Regions from separate parts of the Streptomyces sp. NBC_00667 genome, predicted to be linked through region 1. Evidence: riboswitches for the same ligand, from Rfam matches in the RefSeq annotation. Region 1 holds a riboswitch; the other holds the start of a gene.
The links. A riboswitch is a leader RNA that binds a small molecule or an ion and turns the genes downstream of it on or off. The one in region 1 is predicted to bind S-adenosylmethionine.
Positions count from the first base shown of each region.

Region 2: it holds a riboswitch for S-adenosylmethionine, as region 1 does, so the genes downstream of both, thrC (threonine synthase) here and OHA81_RS09680 (aminotransferase class V-fold PLP-dependent enzyme) in region 1, are expected to answer to the same signal.

Region 1 covers NZ_CP109022.1:2,038,089-2,044,748, forward strand. Annotated here, with positions in the region: gene OHA81_RS09670 (rhomboid family intramembrane serine protease) at 1-680, shown strand, start outside; gene OHA81_RS09675 (Lrp/AsnC family transcriptional regulator) at 677-958, shown strand; gene OHA81_RS09680 (aminotransferase class V-fold PLP-dependent enzyme) at 1,127-2,548, opposite strand; SAM riboswitch class IV at 2,762-2,878, opposite strand; gene trpD (anthranilate phosphoribosyltransferase) at 2,963-4,027, opposite strand; gene qcrB (cytochrome bc1 complex cytochrome b subunit) at 4,196-5,827, opposite strand; gene qcrA (cytochrome bc1 complex Rieske iron-sulfur subunit) at 5,824-6,660, opposite strand, start outside.
Region 2 covers NZ_CP109022.1:3,782,686-3,789,345, forward strand. Annotated here, with positions in the region: gene otsB (trehalose-phosphatase) at 1-761, shown strand, start outside; gene OHA81_RS17650 (alpha,alpha-trehalose-phosphate synthase (UDP-forming)) at 1,281-2,717, opposite strand; gene OHA81_RS17655 (glucosyl-3-phosphoglycerate synthase) at 2,789-3,739, opposite strand; SAM riboswitch class I at 3,947-4,104, shown strand; gene thrC (threonine synthase) at 4,122-5,417, shown strand; gene OHA81_RS17665 (MoaD/ThiS family protein) at 5,460-5,738, shown strand; gene OHA81_RS17670 (cold-shock protein) at 6,146-6,352, shown strand.

The DNA of each region.
Region 1 (6,660 bases):
CGGTGGTCACCCGCGCGCTGATCGCGGGCTGCTGTCTGGTGTTCGTCCTCGGCCCGGCCTCCGGGCTGAACCCGGAGTACGGGACGGGTGACCTGCTGCTGGAGACGGGGACGGCGTACTTCCGGCGCTGGGGCGTGGTCCCGGACGAGCTCTTCGCGGGGACGGCACGGGCCCTGCTCACGCCGCTGACGGCACTGTTCGTGCACGGGAGCTGGCTGCACCTGCTCGGCAACATGCTCTTCCTCCACGTGTTCGGCGCGATGGCGGAGGAGCGGATGGGCCGGGCGGCGTTCCTGGTCTTCTACGTCGCCTGCGGCTACCTGGCCCTTGCGGCCTACGCGGCGGCCAACGCCACCTCCGACCAGACGCTGGTCGGCGCCTCGGGGGCGATCTCGGCGGTGCTGGGGGCGTTCTTGTGCCTGTTCCCGCGGGCCCGGGTGACGAGCCTGTTCCCGTTCCTGTTCTTCCTGCCGCTGCGGTTCCCCGCGTGGATCGTGCTGATGTTCTGGTTCGTCCTGCAGTGGCTGGCGGCCCACCGGGCGGCGAGCGGGCCGGGGGTGGCGTACCTGGCCCACGTGGTGGGCTTCTCCGTCGGGTTCGCCTACGCCTGGGTGCGGTATCGGCGTGCGACTAGAGTGAAGCGACCAGCGACGGCCAGCGAGGGAGACAGCCAACCGTGATCACCGCGATCGTGCTCATCAAGACCAGCGTGGACCGCATCCCCGAGATCGCCGAGTCCATCGCGCAGCTGGACAGCGTCAGCGAGGTCTACTCCGTCACCGGCACCTACGACCTCATCGCGCTGGTCCGCGTCGCCCGCCACGAGAACCTGGCGGACATCATCCCGGGCCGCATCAGCAAGATCCCGGGCGTGGAGGCGACGGACACCCACGTGGCGTTCCGCACGTACTCCCAGCACGACCTGGAAGCCGCGTTCGCCATCGGCCTCGACGCGTAGTCCTGGCCGGGGGCAGCGGAACCCGGGCCGGCGCCCCGGGCCCGCCCCACGGCTCCGGCCGGCTCTCCCCCGGCCGGGCCGCTCGGCCGCCGGCTGCCCGTCACGGACTCCCGGGCGTGCCGTCGCCGGACAGGACGTGCGCGGGAGCGCGGCTCCCCCGCAGGCGCGTCAGGAAACGGGGACGCAGCGGCCCTCTTCGGTGCGGTACTTCCACTTGGCGCCGTCCGCGACGAGCTCGCGGACCGCGCGGACGAAGCGCTCGACGTGCTCGTCGGGGGTGCCCGCGCCGAAGCTGACGCGGATCGCGTTCAGCGACCTCCCCCGGCCTTCGGCCGGGGGGACCCCCACCTCGCTCCGCTCGCCCGCCGCCTCCGGCGCTCCGCATTCGCCCTGGGCCTGCGGCTCACTGCCGAGCAGCGTCCGCACCAGCGGGTGGGCGCAGAACAGGCCGTCGCGGACGCCGATGCCGTACTCGGCCGACAGCGCGGCGGCGAAGTGCGAGCTGTTCCAGCCCTCCACCACGAACGAGATCACGCCGACCCGCGGGGCGTCGTTGCCGAACAGGGACAGCACGCGGACCGCCGGGACCTCCGCCAGGCCGTCGCGGACCTTGCCGATCAGGTGCTGCTCCCGCTCGACCAGGCCCTCGAAGCCCGCCTCGGTCAGCGCCCGGCAGGCGGAGGCGATGGAGTAGACGCCGATGACGTTCGGGGAGCCGGCCTCGTGCCGCGCGGCCGTGGTGTGCCACTCGACGTCCACGCCCCCGTCCTCGCGCCGCGCCACCTTCCGCGAGGCTCCGCCACCGGCCAGGTAGGGCTGCGCCTCCTGGAGCCAGTCGGCCCGCCCGGCGAGCACGCCCGAGCCGAACGGCGCGTAGAGCTTGTGCCCGGAGAAGGCGATCCAGTCCACGTCCAGTTCCCGCACCGAGACGGGGTGGTGCGGCGCCAGCTGGGCGGCGTCCAGCACGATCCGCGCGCCGTGGGCGTGCGCCGCGGCGGCGAGTTCCTTCACCGGCCACAGTTCGCCGGTGACGTTGGACGCGCCGGTGACGCACACCAGCGCCGGGCCGTAAGGGTCCCGCGCGGCCAGCGCCCGCTCCAGGGTGGCGACGGCCTCGTCCGGGGTGCGCGGCGCGTCGAGGTAGGTGACCCGCGCGTCGCCCCACGGCAGCAGCGACGCGTGGTGCTCGGTCTCGAAGACGAAGACCTGGCAGCCGGCCGGGAGCACGGCGGCGAGCAGGTTCAGCGAGTCGGTCGTGGACCGGGTGAAGACCACCTGGTCGGCGGGGCGGCAGTCCAGGAACTCCGCGACCGTGACCCGGCTCTGCTCGAACAGGTCGGTGGACAGCTGCGAGAGGTACCCGGCGCCGCGGTGCACGCTGCCGTAGTACGGGGCGTACGCGGCCACGTCGTCCCACACCCGCTGCAGCGCCGGCGCGCTGGCCGCGTAGTCGAGCGCCGCGTAGGTGACCTCGCCACCGGTGACGAGCGGGACGGTGACGTCCCGGCCGAGCACGGGCAGCGGCTCGGCACACGGGGTGCGGTCGGCGGTGGTGTTCAGGGATGCGGTTGCGGATGCGTATGCGGACATGGCGGTGTCTCCCGGCGGCAGGGCGGAACGGCTTCGGGGTCTGCCCGTACGCGGGTACGGCCCTGCGGCCGTCCGGGGTACGGGGATGCCTCGGGGATGCGGGTACGCGGAAGGGACCCTGTTTCCGAGGGTGAAGAAGGGGCGGAGCCGCCCTATCGCATTCGCTTGCTCATGGAAAACGCTCCTCGACAACCAGGATCCCCGGTTTCGAGGGATCCGCGCTTGCCGTAGACCTCACTGCCTACGGCCTGGTCATCACCCGGGGCACCCCGCCACGGAAGGAGGGTTGCCGGACAGCGAGCCGGGGCCAAAACGCTGTCACTCGTGACCTGCCCAGCATCCTGCCACAAGATCCCCCACGCCGGGGACCCCGGTCCACATTCCGGACCGGGGCCCACCGCCGCGCCCGAGGACCTACGCGTTGCTGGCCGCGACCCAGCGCTCCAACGCCGCCCGCGCCGCGCCCGAGTCGATGGATTCGGCCGCACGGGCGATGCCCGCGGCGATCTGCTCCTCCAGCGAGCCCGTGCCCGGATCCAGCGCCACCAGGGCAGCCGCCGAGTTCAGCAGGACGGCGTCGCGTACGGGACCGGTCTCGCCGGCCAGCAACCGGCGGGCGACGTCCGCGTTGTACGAGGCGTCCTCGCCGCGCAGGTCCCCGGCGCCCACGATCGGGATACCGACGTCGCGCGGGTCGAACGGCAGCTCGGTGACGGTGCCCTCGCGGACCCACCAGACCCGCGAGGTGGCGGTCGTGGTCAGTTCGTCCATGCCGTCGTCGCCGCGGAAGACCAGCGCCGAGGAACCCCGCTCCGCGAGCACCCCGGCGACGATGGGCGCCACCCGGGCGTCGGCCACGCCCGTGGCCTGCGCGCGCACCTTCGCCGGGTTGGTCAGCGGGCCGAGGAAGTTGAAGGTGGTCCGGATGCCCAGCTCCTTGCGGGCCGCCGCCACGTGCCGCAGCGCGGGGTGGAACTTGACGGCGAAGCACAAGGTGATGCCGGCCTCTTCCGCGACCTCGACGACCCGGGCCGGGGTGAGGTTGAGGTTGACGCCGAGCTTCTCCAGTACGTCGGAGGAGCCGCTCGCCGAAGAGGCGGCCCGGTTCCCGTGCTTGACCACCTTGGCGCCCGTTCCGGCCACCACGAGCGCCGACATGGTGGAGATGTTGACCGTCTTCGCGCCGTCCCCGCCCGTGCCGACGATGTCCACCGTCCGGCCCGGGACCTCGATGAGGTTGGCGTGTTCGTACATGGCACGCACCATGCCGTTGATCTCCGCGACGGTCTCCCCCTTGGCCCGCAGCGCCACCACGAACCCGGCGATCTGCGCGTCCGTGGCCTCGCCCCGCATGATCCGGTCCATGGCCCAGGCGGTGTCGTCCGGGCCCAGGTCCCGGCCGGTGAGCAGGGCGTCGAGGAGACCCGGCCAGCCGCGGGCCGCCACGCTGTCGCCGCCTGCCGGGGTCACAACGTTCATGGTCCGCTCCTGCTGCTCGGGAAAGTTCCACGTCGAATGGGGTGAGGAGCCCAGCCTATCCAGCCTCGGCGGACGGCAAAGAGCCCCGTCCAGACCCTGGACGGGGCTCTCGCCGTGGCGACACGGGGATTGGCCGGAACCGATCCCTCTAACGGGTCCTCCCGGAGATCAGTGGTGGCCGTGGCCGCTCTGGATCTCCTTGTACTCCTCCACCGTGGGCTTCGGAATCTGGTTGTTCTCCGCGTAGAAGCCCTTGCTGAGCTTCGCGCGGAGCTTCTCCATGGCCTTGGGCTTGCGCTCCACGCCGTTCTCGTCGACCGTCGGGCCGAGTTCGATCGGCTGGTACTGCTCATGCGCGGTGAGCGTGTGCAGCTTGGCCTGCGGCAGCGGCTCGTGGACCTCGACGAACTCACCGTGCGGCAGGCGCTTGATGATGCCGGTCTCGCGACCGTGCAGCACCTTGTCGTGGTCCCGGCGCTGGAGGCCGAGGCAGATCCGCTTGGTGGCGATGAAGGCGAGGACCGGGACGACGAAGAAGCCGATCCGGACGAACCAGGTGATGTTGTTGATCGAGAGGTGGAAGTACTGCGCGAACATGTCGTTTCCACCGCCGATCAGGAGCACGATGTACTCCGCGATCCAGGCGACACCGAAGGCCGTACGGGTCGGGACGTTGCGCGGGCGGTCCAGCAGGTGGTGCTCACGCTTGTCCCCGGTGACCCAGGACTCGATGAACGGCCAGACGGCGATCGCGCCCAGCACCAGCGGGAAGAGCAGCAGCGGGATGAACACGCCCAGGACGAGGGTGTGGCCCCACAGGTTGATCTCCCAGCCCGGCATGGCACGGATCAGGCCTTCCGGCATACCCATGTACCAGTCGGGCTGCGCACCGGTGGACACGTGGTCCGGGCGGTACGGGCCGAGCGCCCAGATCGGGTTGATCGAGGCGAGCGCCGCGATGGCCGCGATGACACCGAAGACCAGGAAGAAGAAGCCTCCGGCCTTGGCCATGTAGACCGGCAGCAGCGGCATGCCGACGACGTTGTTGTTCGTCTTGCCGGGGCCCGCGTACTGGGTGTGCTTGTGGTAGAAGACCAGGATCAGGTGGGCCACCAGCAGGCCCATCATGATGCCGGGCAGCAGCAGGATGTGGATCGAGTAGAACCGTGCGACGAAGTCGCCGCCGGGGAACTCGCCGCCGAAGAGGAAGAACGACAGGTACGTGCCGACGATCGGCACGGACAGGATCGCGCCCTCCATGAAGCGGACACCGGTGCCCGAGAGCAGGTCGTCCGGCAGGGAGTAACCGGTGAAACCGGTGAACATGCCGAGGACCAGCAGCAGGAAGCCGAAGATCCAGTTGACCTCACGCGGCTTGCGGAACGCGCCGGTGAAGAACACGCGCATCATGTGCACGACCATGGCCGCGACGAAGATGAGCGCCGACCAGTGGTGGATCTGCCGGATGAGCAGACCGCCGCGGACGTCGAAGCTGATGTCGAGCGTCGAGGCGAAGGCCTCTGACATCGGGACGCCCTGCATCGGCACGTACGGGCCGTGGTAGACGACCTCGTTCATGCTCGGGTGGAAGAACAGCGTCAGGTACACACCCGTGAGGATGATGATGATGAAGCTGTAGAGGCAGATCTCACCGAGCATGAAGGACCAGTGGTCCGGGAAGATCTTGCGCATGTTCGACTTGGCCAGGCTGTAGATGCCCAGGCGGCCGTCGGCCCAGTCCGCTACCCGCTCGCCGGCGGGCGCTTTGCGCTGACTGTCGGTGGTGGTGGCAGTGCTCATCCGCGCTCCCAGAATGCAGGACCGACGGGCTCTTCGAAGTCGCCCTGCGCTTCGAGGAAGCCTTCGTCATTGACGCCGATCCGCAGCTGCGGAAGCGCGTGACCAGCGGGGCCGAAGATGACTCGGGCGCCGTCGGAGAGGTCGAAGGTGGACTGGTGGCACGGGCAGAGCACGTGGTGCGTCTGCTGCTCGTACAGGCTGATCGGGCAGCCGACGTGGGTACAGATCTTGGAGAACGCCACGATGCCGTCGTGGGACCACTCCAGCTCCCGCTTGTCCTTGATGTCCTGCGGCTGGAGCCGGACGATCATCAGGGCGGCCTTGGCGATCTGGTTCTGGAAGTCGTGCTGGGTCTCCTCCAGGCCTTCCGGCATGGCGAAGGTCAGCGAACCGACGACCACGTCCTCGGGACGCAGCGGCTCCATCGTGTTCTGGTTGATGAGCAGCTTGCCCTTGGCCCAGACGGTCTTGCGGAGCTTGTCCTCGGGCAGCGGGCCCAGGTCCCGCATGATCACCAGGGCGGACAGCGGCAGCATGGCCAGCGCGCCCAGCATGGTGTTGCGGATCAGCGGACGGCGGCCGATGGCCGACTCGCTCGCACCGTCGGCGAAGTCCTGGAGGACCTTGGCCTTGACCTCCGGCGGCGCCGCGATGGCGTGGCGCTCGTCGGCGACCTCCACGTCGGACATCAGGGTGCGGGCCCAGTGGACCGCGCCCGCGCCGATGCAGAAGAGGGCCGTGCCCAGGGTCAGGCCGAGGGCGAAGTTCAGGCCGCTCACCTTCCCGATGGGGAAGATGTACACGAACCTGTCGACGGGGATGGTCACGTACGC
Region 2 (6,660 bases), 1.7 Mb from region 1:
GATCCGTCGTAGCCCTCGACTTCGACGGCACCCTCGCCGAGATCGTTCCCGACCCCGACCAGGCGCGCGCCCACGCGGACGCCGTACCGGCGCTGTCCGCGCTCGCGCCCGAGGTGCTGTCCGTGGCCGTCGTCACCGGCCGGCCGGCCGGGGTCGCCGTGCGGCACGGCGGGTTCGCCGGGGTGCCGGGGCTGGAACACCTCGTCGTGCTCGGGCACTACGGGGCCGAGCGGTGGGACGCGGTGAGCGGGCTCGTCCACGCGCCCGCCGAGCACCCGGGGGTGGCGGCCGTACGGGCCGAGCTGCCGGGGTTCCTGGAGTCGATCGGGGCGTGGCGGGGGACCTGGATCGAGGAGAAGGGCCGGGCGCTGGCCGTCCACACCCGGCGGGCGGAGGATCCGGAGGCGGCGTTCGAGGCGCTGCGGGAGCCGCTGGCGGAGCTGGCGGCGCGGCACGGGCTGATGGTGGAGCCGGGGCGGGCGGTGCTGGAGTTGCGGCCGCCGGGGATGGACAAGGGCGTCGCCCTGACGGAGTACCTGGAGGAGGTCGGGGCGGAGGCGGTGCTGTACGCGGGGGACGACCTGGGGGACCTCGCGGCCTATGCCGCTGTCGAGAAGCGGCGGGCGGAGGGGGTGCCGGGGCTGCTGGTCTGCAGCTCGTCGGAGGTCCCGGAGCTCGCCTCCCGGGCCGACCTGGTCCTCCCGGGGCCGGCGGAGGTCGCCGCGTTCCTGGCCACCCTGGCCGCCACCCTGCGGGGCTGACCGGGTCGGGCCGTTCAGCCTGGCCGGCGTTTGAGGTGTGGCCCCCGCGGGGCCGACCCGGTCGGGCTGATTCAGCCTCGCCGGCGTTTGAGGCGCGGGGTGCGGGGCGGAGCCCCGCAAGGCCCGGGCGCAGCCCGGGTTGCCGCTGCGCGGAGCCGTCCCCTACCCGCCCTTCCACCGTTCCCTGGGCTCTGCCCAGACCCGCGCCTCAAACGCCGGCGGGGCTGGGGTGTACCTGGGCTCCGCCCGGACGCGCGCCTCAAACGCCGGCGGGGCTGGGGGTGTACCTGGGCTCCGCCCGGACGCGCGCCTCAAACGCCGGCGGGGCTGGGGGTGTACCTGGGCTCTGCCCGGACGCGCGCCTCAAGCGCTGGCGGGGCTGGGGGTGTACCTGGGCTCCGCCCAGACCCGCGCCTCAAACGCCGGCGGGGCTGGAGGGGCGCCCGCGCCTCAAGCGCCGGCGGGGGTGGGGGGACGCCGCGGGGCTGGAGGCGTGGCGGAGGGGCGGTGGGGGAGGGGTCAGGGGGACTGGAGGGCGGAGAGTTGGGCCGTGAACCAGGTCGTCGGGGGGAGGGCGGTGGCGGCGGCCGAGAGGCGCTTCGTGCGCTCCGCCCGCTCGGCGTCCGGCATCGCCAGCGCCGCGTGCAACGCCGCCGCCGTCTCCGACACGTCGTACGGGTTCACCGTCAACGCGTCCGAGCGGAGCTCCTCGTACGCCCCCGCCCCCGTCGACAGCACCAGCGCGCAGCCCGCCTCCGACACCACCGGGATCTCCTTCGCCACCAGGTTCATCCCGTCCCGGACCGGGTTCACCAGGGCGACGTCCGCCATCCGGTACGCCGCCAGCGAGCGCGCGAAGTCGTCCTCCACCGAGACCAGCACCGGCTGCCAGTCCGCCGTCCCCAGCTCCGCGTTGATCTCCGCCGCCAGATCCCGGACCGCCGTCGTGTACTCCCGGTACACCGCCAGGTCCTGCCGTGAGGGGTACGCCGACGCCATGTGCACGACCCGCTCCCGCCACTCCGGGTGCGTCGTCAGCAGTTCCCGGTACGCCAGCAGGCCGCGCAGGATGTTCTTGGACAGCTCCGTCCGGTCCACCCGGACGATCGTCTTGCGGTCGCCGACCTCCGCCCGCAGCCCCGCCAGCTTGTCGTCGACCTCCGGCCGGTGCGCCAGCGCCCGCAGGTCGTCCCCGTCCACGCCCAGCGGGAACGCCCGGACCTCGGTCGTGCGCCGCGGCCACCCCGACTCCCGCCGGTGCTCCACGGTCCCCTCCCGGACCTCCTCCGCGCTGCCCTCGGCGCCGTCGAACGGCATCGCCGCCAGGAACGCCCGCGCCCATTCCCCGGTGTGGAAGCCCAGCAGGTCCGCCCCGAGCATGCCCCAGGTCAGCTCCTCCACGACGTACCGCGGCAGCATCCGCAGGACGTCGGGCGAGGCCCACGGGGTGTGCGTGAAGTGCGCGATGCGCAGGTCGGGCCGCAGGACGCGCAGCATCCCCGGCACCAGCGCCAGCTGGTAGTCCTGCACCAGCACCGCCGCGCCCTCGCCCGCCTCCGCCGCCAGCGCGTCCGCGAAGGCCCGGTTGTACAGGACGTACGCGTCCCAGCGCCGCCGGAACTCCGCGTCGAAGACCGGCTCGCGCGGGATGTCGTACAGGTGGTGGTGGGTGAACCAGAGCACCGAGTTCGCGATGCCGTTGTACGCGGCGTCGTAGACCGCGGGATCGATGTCCAGCATCCGGACACCCGGCTCGGAAACCCCCCGCCGCACCGCTTCCCGGTCGCCCTCCGACAGCGCCGCGCAGATCCACACCGCGTCCGGCTGCTCCGCGAGCGCCGCGGAGAGTCCGGAGACCAGACCGCCCCCGCCGCGCCGGGCGCTGAGGGTGCCGTCGGGGGCGTGGGCGTACGAGAGGGGGCCGCGGTTCGCGGCGACGAGTACCTGGGAAGCCATGCCGCGAACCTAACCCCGCCGCACCCGCCTCAAACCCGCCGCCGCGTCACGCCACGCGTCACGCCACGGCGTCAGGCCACGCGGCGCACCGCGTACTCCTCGATCTCCAGCATCGGCGGCCGCTCCTCGGTGTCCACGGCGTACGTCCGCGCCACGAAGCCCTGCGGGCCCCGCTCGAACTGGGTCAGCGCCGGCCGTACCAGGTGCCCGCGCGAGAGCCGCAGCTGCGCGGTGCGGTAGATCGCCGCGGCCATCCGGCCGAGCGCCTGCCCGTCCTGGTGGCGGTGCAGCCGTACGCCGACGTCGACCTGGGCCAGCGCGTCCAGCCCCACCGTGTGCAGCGCGTCCACCAGCAGGCCCAGTTCCACGCCGTAGCCGACGGGGAAGGGGAGGCGTTCCAGCAGGGAGCGCCGTGCGGCGTACTCGCCGCCCAGCGGCTGGACGAACCCGGCCAGCTGCGGCCAGTGCAGGTTCAGCAGCGGCCGGGCCACCAGCTCCGTGACGCGTCCGCCCTGGCCCGGCGCGTCGCCGAGCGGGCGGTCGTACATCGCCTTGACGAACTGCACGTCGGGTTCGGTCAGCAGCGGGCCGACCGTGCCGGAGACGAACGCGGAGGAGAAGTCCCGCAGGTCGGCGTCCACGAAGCAGACGATGTCGCCGGTGGTGGCGAGCAGCGAGCGCCACAGCACCTCGCCCTTGCCGGGCACCGCCGGCAGCCGCGGCAGGACCGCGTCGCGGTGCACCACGCGCGCGCCCGCCTTCGCGGCGACCTCCGCCGTACGGTCGCTCGACCCGGAGTCGACCACGACCAGCTCGTCCACCAAGGGGAACGGCAGCCCTTCGATCAGGTCGCGGCGGATCACCTCGACGATCGCGCCGACCGTGGCCTCCTCGTCGAGCGCGGGCAGCACCACGCTGACGGTGGCTCCCGACGCGCGCTTGCGCTCCAGCAGCCGGCCGAGCGGACGGTCGTCGGCCGACCAGGAGCGGTCGGCCAGCCAGCGCTCCACCTCTTCCAGCACTTCGGGCACTCCTGGGATCGATGCGTTCGGGGCGAACGGGTCGGCAGGCGGTTTCGGGCGAAATACGATCCATCTCGCCGTTCGGACGGCTGTCTCAACCACCCGGGCCTTCGGTTACAGTCTTGAACAACGCGAAGGACCACGGCATGCCGGGGTCCTCGTGCACAAACGCCCGGAGGCGCCGCAGAGCGCGCGCCGGTGCCATACCGCTCATCCAGAGGGGCAGAGGGACACGGCCCGTTGAAGCCCCGGCAACCCTCCAGTCGGTTCTCGCGATCGCGCACACAGCGACGTCAGCGAGGTCCCCGGCTAGGGAAGGTGCCAATTCCGTCTCATGGCGAAGTGCGCCATGGGGAAGATGAGGAGAAAGGGCCTCGCCATCATGGCTGCACAGACCGTCGCCACCTCTGCCGGATCCACCGGCGCCCCTGTCGATCTCGGACCCGCCACCGGCCTGTCCTGCCGCGAATGCGGAACCCGCTTCGCGCTCGGCCCGATCTTCGCCTGCGCCGAGTGTTTCGGACCGCTCGAAGTCGCGTACGACCTGCCGACCGGTGACCCGGAGGCGCTGCGCGCCGCGATCGAGGCGGGGCCCGACAACATCTGGCGTTACGCCCCGCTGCTGCCCGTCCCCGCGGACGTGGCCTCCAAGCCCAGCCTGAACCCGGGCTTCACCAAGCTGGTGGACGCGGCCAACCTGGCCAAGGAGCTCGGCGTCACCGGCAAGCTCTACGTCAAGGACGACTCCGGCAACCCGACGCACTCCTTCAAGGACCGTGTCGTCGCCATCGCCGTCGAGGCCGCCCGCGCGTTCGGCTACACCACGCTCTCCTGCTCCTCCACCGGCAACCTGGCCGGCGCCGTCGGCGCCGCGGCCGCCCGGGCCGGCTTCCGGTCCTGCGTGTTCATCCCGCACGACCTGGAGCAGGGCAAGGTCGTCATGGCCGGTGTCTACGGTGGCGACCTCGTCGGCATCGAGGGCAACTACGACGACGTCAACCGCTTCTGCTCGGAGCTCATCGGCGACCCGCTGGGCGAGGGCTGGGGCTTCGTCAACGTCAACCTGCGCCCGTACTACGGCGAGGGCTCCAAGACGCTGGCCTACGAGATCTGCGAGCAGCTCGGCTGGCAGCTGCCCGACCAGATCGTGATCCCCATCGCGTCGGGCTCGCAGCTGACGAAGATCGACAAGGGCCTCCAGGAGCTGATCAAGCTCGGGCTGGTCGAGGACAAGCCGTACAAGATCTTCGGCGCGCAGGCCGAGGGCTGCTCGCCCGTGTCGACCGCCTTCAAGGCCGGGCACGAGGTGGTCCGCCCGCAGAAGCCGAACACCATCGCCAAGTCCCTGGCGATCGGCAACCCGGCGGACGGCCCCTACGTCCTGGACATCGCCCGCCGCACCGGGGGTTACGTCGAGGACGTCAACGACGAGCAGGTCGTCGAGGCCATCAAGATCCTCGCGCGGGCCGAGGGCATCTTCGCCGAGACCGCGGGCGGGGTGACCGTCGGCGTGACGAAGAAGCTCATCGAGAACGGGCAGCTCGACCCCTCCCTGACCACGGTCGTCCTCAACACCGGTGACGGCCTCAAGACCCTGGAGGCGGTGGCCTCGGACAGCGGCCAGACCGCCACCATCCGCCCCAGCCTGGACGCGTTCCGCGCCGCCGGCCTGGCCTGAGGCACGACCCACCCCCACCGCTTCCGGAAAGGCAGCAGCGCCATGAGCGTCAACGTCCGCATCCCCACCATCCTGCGCACCTACACCGGCGGCCAGGCCGAGGTGCCCGCCGAGGGCGCGACCCTCTCCGAGGTCATCGAGTCCCTGGAGAAGAACCACCCGGGCATCGCGGCCCGCGTCCTGGACGACCAGGGCAAGCTGCGCCGCTTCGTGAACGTCTACGTCAACGACGACGACGTGCGCTTCGAGGGCGGCCTGCAGACGGCGACGCCGGACGGCGCCGGAGTGTCGATCATCCCGGCCGTGGCCGGCGGCTGCTGACACCGGGATTCCCGTTCCCGTCCCGTCCAGTCACACCTGAATTGCCCCCTCCGCTAAAAGTGGAGGGGGTAATTCTGCTTGATTGGGCGCGGTAGAGTTGGGGAAGTCCCCTCCGCTGTTCTTGCCCGCCGCATATGAGCGGGCCGCCGGAGGGTTGACATTGAGTCAACATGCGAGTCTGGTATGGGCCTTTGGTGCCGGATGTCGGGCCCGAGTTGCCCGGGAATATGCCTACTTTTCACGTGATTTCCATATTCCTTCTTGTCCAGAATTCTCGTCGGAATGACCTGTTGCAGACAGCACCGGTGCGGATACATTCAGCCGCGGTCGAGGCGTTCCGGCGCAAGTTCTGACCCGGGTCCGCGAAGTGCGGTCCTGCGCAAGGGCCAGTAATAGGGGAGTTAGGCATGGCTCAGGGCACCGTCAAGTGGTTCAACGCGGAGAAGGGCTACGGCTTCATCGCGGTCGACGGTGGTGCGGATGTGTTCGTCCACTACAGCGCCATCCAGATGGACGGGTACCGCACCCTTGAAGAGGGTCAGCGGGTCGAGTTCGAGATCTCGCAGGGCCAGAAGGGTCCTCAGGCGGACATGGTCAAGCTCGCACTCGGCTAACCCGGCGCGATCGACCACCGACGCAACAGGTCTACAGTCGCCGGACGCTCTGAGGCGTCAGGCGCACGAGGGGCCCACATCCCGGAGACGGGATGTGGGCCCCTCGTGCGTCCCGGGCGCGTCGTGGCCCGGCGTTGCCGAAGCCGCTTGCACTCGACGGGGTCGAGTGCTAATCATTGGCGTTAGCACTCTCCAGGTGAGAGTGCTACTGAAACGAGGACCGGGTCGGTGAGGCCCGAGGGTCCGGCGGGAAGGAACCGCCGGGCTCGCAGGCCGTCCGTCGCGGGCGCGGGCGCGGTCCAGGAGCA